3 regions of the Bacillus sp. TL12 genome follow, and region 3 is predicted to be linked to each of the others. Evidence: riboswitches for the same ligand, from Rfam matches in the RefSeq annotation. Region 3 holds a riboswitch; each other region holds the start of a gene.
What was found. Region 3 has a riboswitch for thiamine pyrophosphate ahead of tenA (thiaminase II). Riboswitches for the same ligand answer to the same signal wherever they lie in the genome.
Positions count from the first base shown of each region.

Region 1: another riboswitch for thiamine pyrophosphate. It lies ahead of thiM (hydroxyethylthiazole kinase); the one in region 3 lies ahead of tenA (thiaminase II).
Region 2: another riboswitch for thiamine pyrophosphate. It lies ahead of LOK41_RS17470 (MTH1187 family thiamine-binding protein); the one in region 3 lies ahead of tenA (thiaminase II).

Region 1 is NZ_JAJJBY010000019.1:41,827-44,981, reverse strand. Features, by position in the region: gene ilvA (threonine ammonia-lyase) at 1-379, opposite strand, end outside; gene thiE (thiamine phosphate synthase) at 535-1,182, opposite strand; gene thiM (hydroxyethylthiazole kinase) at 1,198-2,016, opposite strand; TPP riboswitch at 2,078-2,188, opposite strand; gene LOK41_RS17435 (siderophore ABC transporter substrate-binding protein) at 2,457-3,155, opposite strand, start outside.
Region 2 is NZ_JAJJBY010000019.1:47,303-50,457, reverse strand. Features, by position in the region: gene LOK41_RS17480 (ABC transporter substrate-binding protein) at 1-602, opposite strand, end outside; gene LOK41_RS17475 (ABC transporter permease) at 599-1,375, opposite strand; gene LOK41_RS17470 (MTH1187 family thiamine-binding protein) at 1,347-1,667, opposite strand; TPP riboswitch at 1,772-1,873, opposite strand; gene LOK41_RS17465 (cytochrome-c oxidase) at 2,007-2,387, shown strand; gene LOK41_RS17460 (anaerobic C4-dicarboxylate transporter family protein) at 2,624-3,155, shown strand, end outside.
Region 3 is NZ_JAJJBY010000030.1:50,159-53,313, forward strand. Features, by position in the region: gene LOK41_RS21620 (ABC transporter permease) at 1-196, opposite strand, end outside; gene LOK41_RS21625 (ABC transporter ATP-binding protein) at 193-942, opposite strand; gene tenA (thiaminase II) at 911-1,606, opposite strand; TPP riboswitch at 1,691-1,793, opposite strand; TPP riboswitch at 1,855-1,967, opposite strand; partial or broken gene LOK41_RS21635 (M23 family metallopeptidase) at 2,758-2,931, shown strand; gene LOK41_RS21640 (hypothetical protein) at 2,938-3,155, shown strand, end outside.

The DNA of each region.
Region 1 (3,155 bases), on a different contig from region 3:
CGTCATCAAATACATCACCTTGCAACTCTACATGCGCGCCATATCGTTTAGTCGCAAGTACTTTACTAAGCGGTGCACCTTTTGGCATCACAATCGTACAGGGAATATCAAGCATATTACTTGAATAGGCAACACCTTGTGCATGATTTCCAGCAGACGCTGCAACAACCCCATTTTCTAATTCACCTTTATCAAGAGAAACCATCTTATTATAAGAGCCACGCACTTTAAAAGAACCCGTCTTTTGTAGATTTTCGAGCTTTAAATACACTTCATTATGTGATAGTTCACTAAATGTGCTCGAATAATCTAGCGGTGTCATATGGACAATGCCTTTCATTTTCTCATGAGCAGCTATAATATCTTGTAAAGAAATCATGCATTCGCCTCCGAAACAATATATGTTCATATATACTTAGTTTAAGCGGCTGAGTTTGTTTTATTCTGTAAAAAAGAACCATTTCTATAATCGGCGCTTTTCTATATATCGGAATTTCAACGCTGTATAGCATATCCTCCAAAAAAAAATGTCTGTCAATAAAGACCAGCCATTTTCTTCGTACTTTCATAAGGTGAATCTGCTAAACTTATCGCTGAAATAACGGAAATCCCATCTGCCCCAGCCTCTATAACCGAAGCAGCATTTTCAAATGTAATTCCTCCAATTCCCACAATCGGAATTGTAATCCCCGCATCTCTAAAATGACGCAGACCTTTCGTTCCTTGTACTGCTTTTGTATCTTTTTTCGTGCTCGTTGGAAAAATAGGCCCTACTCCTAAATAATCCGCTCCATTTGCAATTGCAAAACGAGCTTCCTCTATCGTATGAGCGGATACCCCAACAATTTTATCTCCCATTTTTTCACGAACGGATGTGATTCCTTCATCATCTTGTCCGACATGAACGCCATCTGCATCTAATTCAATGGCTAATTCCACATCATCATTTACAATAAAAGGAACATCATATTCTTTACAAAGCGCTTGTAACTGCTTAGCAAAATGTACTCGTTCTTCTCCCGTTAAAGCACCTTCACCTTTTTCACGAAATTGGAAAAGTGTCACTCCGCCATCTAACGCTTCCTTCATTACTTGCAACGGTTCTTGCTTACAGTTGTTACTTCCCATAATAAAATACACTTGCAATAATTTAGATATTTGCTGTTGATCCATACACGCCATTTCTCTCATCCCTTCTTACTGCACCTCTTGGACATTTCCATATTGTTCAATATCGCATTTAGTAGTGTTTGCTAACTGATTCAAAAATTCGATTTGGAAACTTCCTGGTCCTTGCTCCACTGTTTTATTTGCAGCTATTTCTGCTGCTACCCCATAAAACGTTAATGCAGCCACCGCCGCTTTCACATAATCCTTTTCAACTGCTGCAAATGCTCCCATGACTGAAGTTAATAGACAGCCTGTCCCTGTCACTTTCGTTAAAATTGGATGACCATTACGAATAATGATTGTTCGCTCACCATCTGTTACAACATCTTCTTTTCCTGTAATGACAGTGACTGTATCTAATTCATCTGCTGCTTGTTTTGCAATTCCTACAACGTCACCATTACCAGCGCCAGCGTCAACACCTTTAATTTCCCACTTTTCATTAATCACATTAGCAATTTCTGCTACGTTCCCGCGAATCATCGCTAAATTCACTTCACTTGGAATGTGTCTTGCAACTTCTGTTCGATAAGACGTTGCTCCTGCACCAACTGGATCAAACAATACAGGTACATGATGTGTATTTGCAGACTTCCCGGCAATTAACATCGCTTCTACTTCTTCAGGACGAAGTGTACCCATATTTAAAACAAGCGCCCCAGCAATGCTTGCCATTTCTGCCACTTCTTCTTTTGCATATGCCATAACAGGTGAAGCTCCTAATGCAAGTAAACCATTGGCTGTAAAGTTTGTCACAACGACATTTGTAATATTATGCACAAGCGGACTTACTTCCCTTACTTTCTCTACTACTTTTGCGATTTCTTGTATATTCATTCTCTTCATCTCCTAACCTTATAATGGGAGATACACAAAAAGACACTTCGCGTATGCAAAGTGCCTGAACATGTGCTACTTACACTCTCCCTACGCTGGCATTATCCAACAGGTTCAAATGGTCAACGGGCGGTTTAGCCGTACTCTCAGTCTGCATCCGCAAACTCCCATGTGTTCTTATTCATCTACTTCAGAGTCTACTCTTATTCTAGTAAAATAACAAGTTACAAGTTTTTATTATCTGAATGTATAAGACTGATATAAAACCATTTCTTTTAAGTGGGAGAGAGCATCCGCTCATGCATAGAAACAGTCAGAGCCTTTTTCTGCCCCATGCCTTGTGAAAATAGAAGGAGAAAACAAATGGAGAATTTCTGTTGTTTTCATAACCGTGACTTATATATAAAAATAGTGGTAGGAAATCAAATTTCCTACCACTATCTTTCACATTATTTTAAGCCTTTAGATACTTCTTTCACCATTTCAGAAACAGACTCAAGTCCGCCGCCAGATAGGTACCAGTAGTTTGCATCTAAGTAAACTACATTACCATTTTTTGCAGCGTTTGTTTTGCTAACAATTTCATTTTCTACAACTTGTTTTGCAGAAGATTTGCCGCCAACAACAGCCCCTCTATCAATTACAAATAAGTAATCTGGGTTTTTCTCTAAAATATATTCAAATGAAACTTTATTACCATGTGTATCTGCTTTAATTTCTGTATCCGCAGGAGCTACACCAAATACATCATGAATAATACCGAAGCGAGAATTTGGACCATATGCACTTACTTGACCGTCATTCGCTAAGATAATTAAACCTTTTTTATCACTTTTCGTAGCTTTTTCATTTAATGCTTTTACATCTTTTTCAACTGCTGCAATTTCTTTTTTCGCTTTATCTTCTTTACCGAAGATTTTTGCTAACATTTCTGTGTTTTCTTTAAATGATTTCATATAATCTTTTGTATCTTGTTCTACATAAATTGTTGGAGCGATCTTTTCGAATTCTTTGTATGAATCAGATTGTCTTCCAGAAATAATAATTAAGTCTGGTCCAATTTCGTTAATTTTTTCGAAATCTGGCTCTTTTAGTCCACCAACGTTTGTATATTTTTTATCTTTGTATTTAGAAAGATATGCTGGTGT
Region 2 (3,155 bases), on a different contig from region 3:
CCTTGTCGTTTCGCTTCGATACCATCCCAGCCATAATAAATCCATTCAAAATCTGCATCTCTACCAATTGATTTAAAGAAATCAGTTTGTCCAAGAACAATCTTTTCTACTTTACTAAAGTCAGCTTGATGTTTATCCATAATTGTTTTTAGCGTCGCTTCTTCTGCTGGTGCTCCCCAGCCTCCATAACGTTTTCCTTCAAAATCTTTTGGAGAAGTAATATTGTCTTTTTTCAACGATGCAAATGCAGATGTATTATGTTGAATAATTGCTCCAATAGAAACGACCGGGATTTCTTCAACACGAGCTGATGTTACATTTTCTTGATAACTTACACCGAAATCCGCTTTTCCTGATGCAATCATTTGCTCTGCCGATACGTTATCACCTGGCTGAATGATTTCTACATCTAACCCTTGCTTTTTATAATAATCTTTCGTCTTTGCTACGTATAAACCAGTATGGTTTGTATTTGGAAACCAATCTAAAACAACTTTTACTTTCTTTTCTTTATCTGGACTCTCTTCTTTCTTCGCCGCATTACAACCGACCACGCCTACAGCTAACAACGCTGCTAGCATAACTTTTAAACCTTTTTTCATTTTTTATCGTCCTTTCTATAGATCCATGGTGCTGTTAGTCTTGCCATAAATTCTACGATAAAATACAAGAGTAATGTCACCATGACGATAATTGCTGCGATTCCAAATACACGAGCTGTTAAAAAGGATTTTGTTGCACGCGTAAGCATGACACCTAATCCTTCACTCGCGCCAAGCCATTCCCCAATAATCGCTCCCATCACGCTATATGTAACGGCAATTTTCAGCCCCGAGAAAAAGTATGGAAGCACGGCTGGAAATTTTACCTTTTGGTAGATTTGCCATTTGGTTGCACGCATTGTTTGTAATAACTTAAGCATGTTTTTATCTACTGTTTGAAAGCCTTCTAAAATACTAAGAGCAATCGGAAAGAAACAAACAAGAATAACGACCATCACCTTTGGAAGCATCCCATATCCAAACCAAATAATAAATAAAGGTGCTAGCACGACAATCGGAATGGTTTGTGAGATAACGAGTAACGGGTTAATTAAAATGCGAAATAACGGAATAACATCCATAATAATTGCAATACTTGTTCCAAGTAAAATCGCAAAAAACAAACCAATTACAACTTCTTGTAGTGTTTGCATTGTATTTGGTAACAATAAATCTTTCATTCCAATTAGCTCTTGAACAATCGCAGAAGGTTTTGGCAAAATCCACGGTTCAATTCGAAATAATGAAACAGATCCTTCCCATATAGCAATGAGAAGGATAAGCCAAATTGTTGTAATTGTTATGTTAGATTGTTTCTGGTTTTTCATATTCATCACGGTACTTCCAAACTTTCTCATCAATCGTTACACCAGTACTTGGACGATAATGAATTTTAATAGAAGTAATCACTTCTTCTGCTCCAGCATCGACACAAGCTTGTTGTGCACGCTTAATAACATCAAGAAGCACGTCTAATTCTCCTTCCAGCGTTGTTTCCATTGCACCTACTTCATAGCGAACACCAGATTGTTGTACGACTTCAATCGCCTTATCAACAACGGAATACACATCTTTCGTTTTCGCTTGTGGTACAACTGAAAATGAAATGGTAACTTGTTGTGACATACTAAAATCCCCCTTGCAAAATATGTTTTGTAAAAAGAAAAGGCTTTCCTACGAAGTACGCAGGAAAGCCTTGTATGCAAGTTATTATACAATAACATTTGCTTACATCACTTTAAGTAACTCCCTACGCTGGCATTATCCAGATCAGGTTGAGGGTCGATGCTTACTTACATCCTCTCAGCCAATTGGCTCCCCAGTCTTAATTCGTTTTCATTGTAGCATGATTTATTTTTTCAAACAAACAAATCCACATTTTTTTTCATAATATGATACTGCTTACAATCTATTGGTCATATATTTTATCATAGCAAAAATACAAGCATATTAAGGAGGGGAAAAATGGGAATCCGTTTTATTCAAATCTCTTCTATTTATTTTGTCATCGGTGTTTGTATGGGGTTATTCATGTCAATTTCATCTAATTTCAAATTGACCGCAGTTCATGTGCATGTTTTATTACTAGGCTGGACTTCTATGATGGTAGCTGGTATTTTATATTATATTTTCAAAGAAGCTGGCACCTCAAAACTTGGTAAATTACATTTTTGGCTCTTAAATATCGGACTACCGATTATGATGATTGCACTTGCCTTTGAGATTTACGGTTACCATGCAGCTATCCCTTTTGTTGCTGGTGGAAGTATTCTTGTTGTTCTTTCCATTATTATCTTTACTATTAATATTTTTGTGCATATAAAAGAAAACAATAGCATTCTTTAAAAGGAAAAAGCAGAAACGAATAAACTCGTTTCTGCTTTTTTCTTTCCCCCCTCTTAACATCCTCATTTCACATTTTCTTAAAATATTTTTACTAAATATAATGAATGTTACTTTTTATGTGTTATATAATAAAAAAGGTTTATATAACAGCACTTCATTTGTTTAATTTAATAATTATCACTCAAATTAAATTATTCAAAAATATCTTACCATATGGATTTTGGAGGTATTTTATCATGTTTTGGCTACAATTTCTTACCTTACTAGTCTGCATTTTTATCGGTGCACGCCTTGGCGGAGTCGGCCTAGGAGTAATGGGTGGAGTTGGTATGGCAATCCTCGTTTTTGTCTTCCACTTACAACCTACCGCTCCTCCTATTGACGTTATGCTGATGATTTTAGCAGTCATTACTGCTGCCGGTGCCCTGCAAGCTGCGGGCGGAATGGATTACCTTGTCCATCTTGCAGAAAAAGCACTTCGTAAAAATCCAAAGCGCATCACATTCTTCGCACCAATTGTAACTTATTTATTTACATTGTGTGCTGGAACTGGACACGTTGCCTATTCCGTACTTCCTGTTATCGCAGAGGTGTCACGCGAATCAGGAATTAGACCGGAACGCCCGATGTCAATCGCCGTTATCGCTTCACAACAAGCAATTACAGCAAGTCCAATCTCTGCTGCAACAGTGGCCCTTTTAGCAATGCTAGCTGATTATAAAATTACATTGCTAGATATTTTAAAAGTGAGTATTCCTTCTACTTTTA
Region 3 (3,155 bases):
CTATTAACACAACGTATAACGTTGCCGGTAAATGCACAGTAAATAATATATCTCGCAGCGCCCACATTTTAGCTAGAATTGCAGTAGGAGATGGTAAGATGTACATCTCATCCACAATTCTAGCTCCCACTTCCCAAGCTATGAGCAGTATGCTACTTAAAATCAGTGCAGGCAATAACTCGATCACACGTTTCATACAAGCACCTGCCTTTGCAGCATACTAAGTAATTCATCTTTTAAAGCTAATATTTCAGGTTTATGCAAGTCTTTCCTTGAGCGATCTGGTCCAAGTGGTACAATACGTTCCGTCAAAGTTGTAATAGGCTGCTCTGTCACAACAAAAATCCGATTGGAAAGAAAAAGCGCTTCCTCCACATCGTGTGTAATAAATAAAATTGTTTTTTGCCACTGTTTCCATTGTTCAAACAACCATTCTTGCAAAGTTGCTTTCGTTAAGGCATCTAATGCGCTAAACGGTTCATCTAACAATAAAATGTCCCCGCCTGTTAATAGCGTCCGAATAAAAGATACTCGTTGCCGCATACCGCCCGACAAATCTTTCGGATATTTCCGTTCATATCCTTGTAAACCAAATTGTTCTAAAAGCTCTTTCGCCTTCAAATGCGCTTCTTTTTTCTTTATTCCCTGGCACTCTAACGGCAATGCCGCATTTTCAATAATCGTTCTCCACGGCAGAAGCATATCTTTTTGTGGCATATACCCTACAGGATGACTCGTTGTTTCTGTCAGTTGAATATTTCCAGCCGTAGGTTCTTCTAATCCTGTAATTAAACGAAACAATGTACTTTTGCCACAGCCACTCGGTCCAATGATGCTCACAAACTCTTTTTCTTGCACGAAAGCATCTAGGTCGTTTATGATTGGCTTTTCATCATAATGAAAGGAAACATTATGAAATTGTAGTATGCTCTTGCTCCTCAAAACCCCACATCTCCTTACGATACGCCATATCCCAGAATAAATACTCAAATCGGCTGGAATATAAGAAAATCTCTTCTAATTTAGCTAACTCTTGTTCAGATTTTCCAATCGCTAGTTCATTTAATAAATCTATTAACCAAATACAAAGATCTCCGTATTCTTCTGAGCTATAGCCTTGAATCCACTCCCCAAAGAACTCATGATCCCTTGCTCCTGGAATATCATTTAAACGCTTTCCAATTTCCCAATAGCTCCACATACATGGAAGAAGAGCCGCAATTAACTCTGCAAGCGTACCATTTTGAGATACTGACATCATATAGTTTGTATACGCTAAATTTTTAGCAGATGGTTTTGCCTCTTCTATCTCTTGTACAGAAATACCAAGGCGCTTTGCATACTGTTTATGAATCGTCATTTCTCCATTTAAAATGCCATCTATTTGTTCCGCAAATTTACCCATCACATGTGGATTTGTTGCCTTTACAACTCCAATTGCATATAGTTTTGCATAGTCTAGCAAATATAAATAATCTTGTACGATGTAATATTGGAATTTGTCTTTTTCTAACGTACCATCCCCCATTCCAGTTACAAATGGATGGTTATGACTTTTCTCCCAAACAGGCTGCACAGTTTCAAATAACCTCTCACAAAATTTCATTTATATTTCCCCTTCCTTTATATCTATTTATTAAAATAAAAAACCACTTCTATATAAGAAGTGGTTCAGCAAATAAGAATACATTTATTCATTGTTCCACTTCCCTACGCTAGCATAATCTAGATCAGGTCAGTAAGGGTTAAGGATTATTCCTCTCTCAGCACATAAAGCACCCCTAGTGGTTTCTACTATTCAATTATCAAATAAAAAAGCCCCGTTTCTCTGCGCAAAAGAAACGGGACTTACTACTTTAGTCCGAATTGCTTCCCTACGCTAGCATAATCTAGATCAGGTAATGAAAAGGATCTAAGACTCCCGGTCTTACTCTCAGCTGGCAACACCAGCTCTCCTAGCACAATATGAAATTACCATAGTCAGTATAACACTGTCATTGGTCATCAGCAACTGTTTTCATTTATTACAATCTCATTTATGATTAGCGGATCTAATCTTTCCATCAAGGTTCTACTTTCCACTTATATAAAATATGAAAAATAAATATTTATATAGGCATGAATCCCCATCGGCCTATGGCAGTTACAAAATAATTTTTCAACATATACGTTGATGCTATAAAAACAAAAGAAGATCTGCTCTCATTTTCTCTTTCTGTTTTAACTCGGCATGGGGCAAAAAAGGCTCTGACCGCTTCTATGCATGGGCGGATTCTCTCCCCCTAAAAAGAAAGCTTTTCTTTCGTTTTTTAATTCATATTTATATATCTATTCAGAAAATATCGATTATCTATTTATCCATATTCTAATAATCATTTATCTGTTATTCTTGTAATATATTTCGATTCCATTAAAAAACAGTTATTTTTTCTTATTTCATATTACAGTTATGTGAACAATGCACAAAGTATTATATCTTTATACTATAATAAAAAATATATTAATACATCTATGGGGGGCTAATATTAGATGGAACAGAAAGCTACAGCTTTAACGGCAACTACTGTCGCAGTCACATCTCTACTTCCATCCATAAATCAAGTAGATACACGTACTGTAGCAACTCAACAATTGCCTACCAAAAACACTCAATATATAAAACTCAATTCAAAAACATTATATTTTAATAACGAAATGAACACAAGGAATAATACTAATTCCTTAAAAAAAGCAAATACTTCATTTACTAAATCTACTAAGCTATATACAACCGTTCACGCTCATACGAAAGACCGTTCAGTACAAGTTGGTGATCAAGTTCTGATTGGACAATTATTAGAACATATGGGAAATACAGATCATTCATTTAGGCAGCATCATCATTTTGAAAAAACAAACGCAGTAAATCCACTGCCTTATTTGGTTCGGTAATATTATATGTCACGTAATATACCATTAATAATTGAGTATATAGCTTTTCTCGGTTTAATCTGTTGCTTAGTCATTTACAATACGAACCTTGTCTTTTTGGGTATCGTCATCTCATTTGTTGCTATTGAATCTTTGATGGAAGCATTCAAAATCCGACTGAAGAAACGAATTTCTCATATATATACTGCATTTATTATTATGAGCAGCTTAATAACAAATATCAT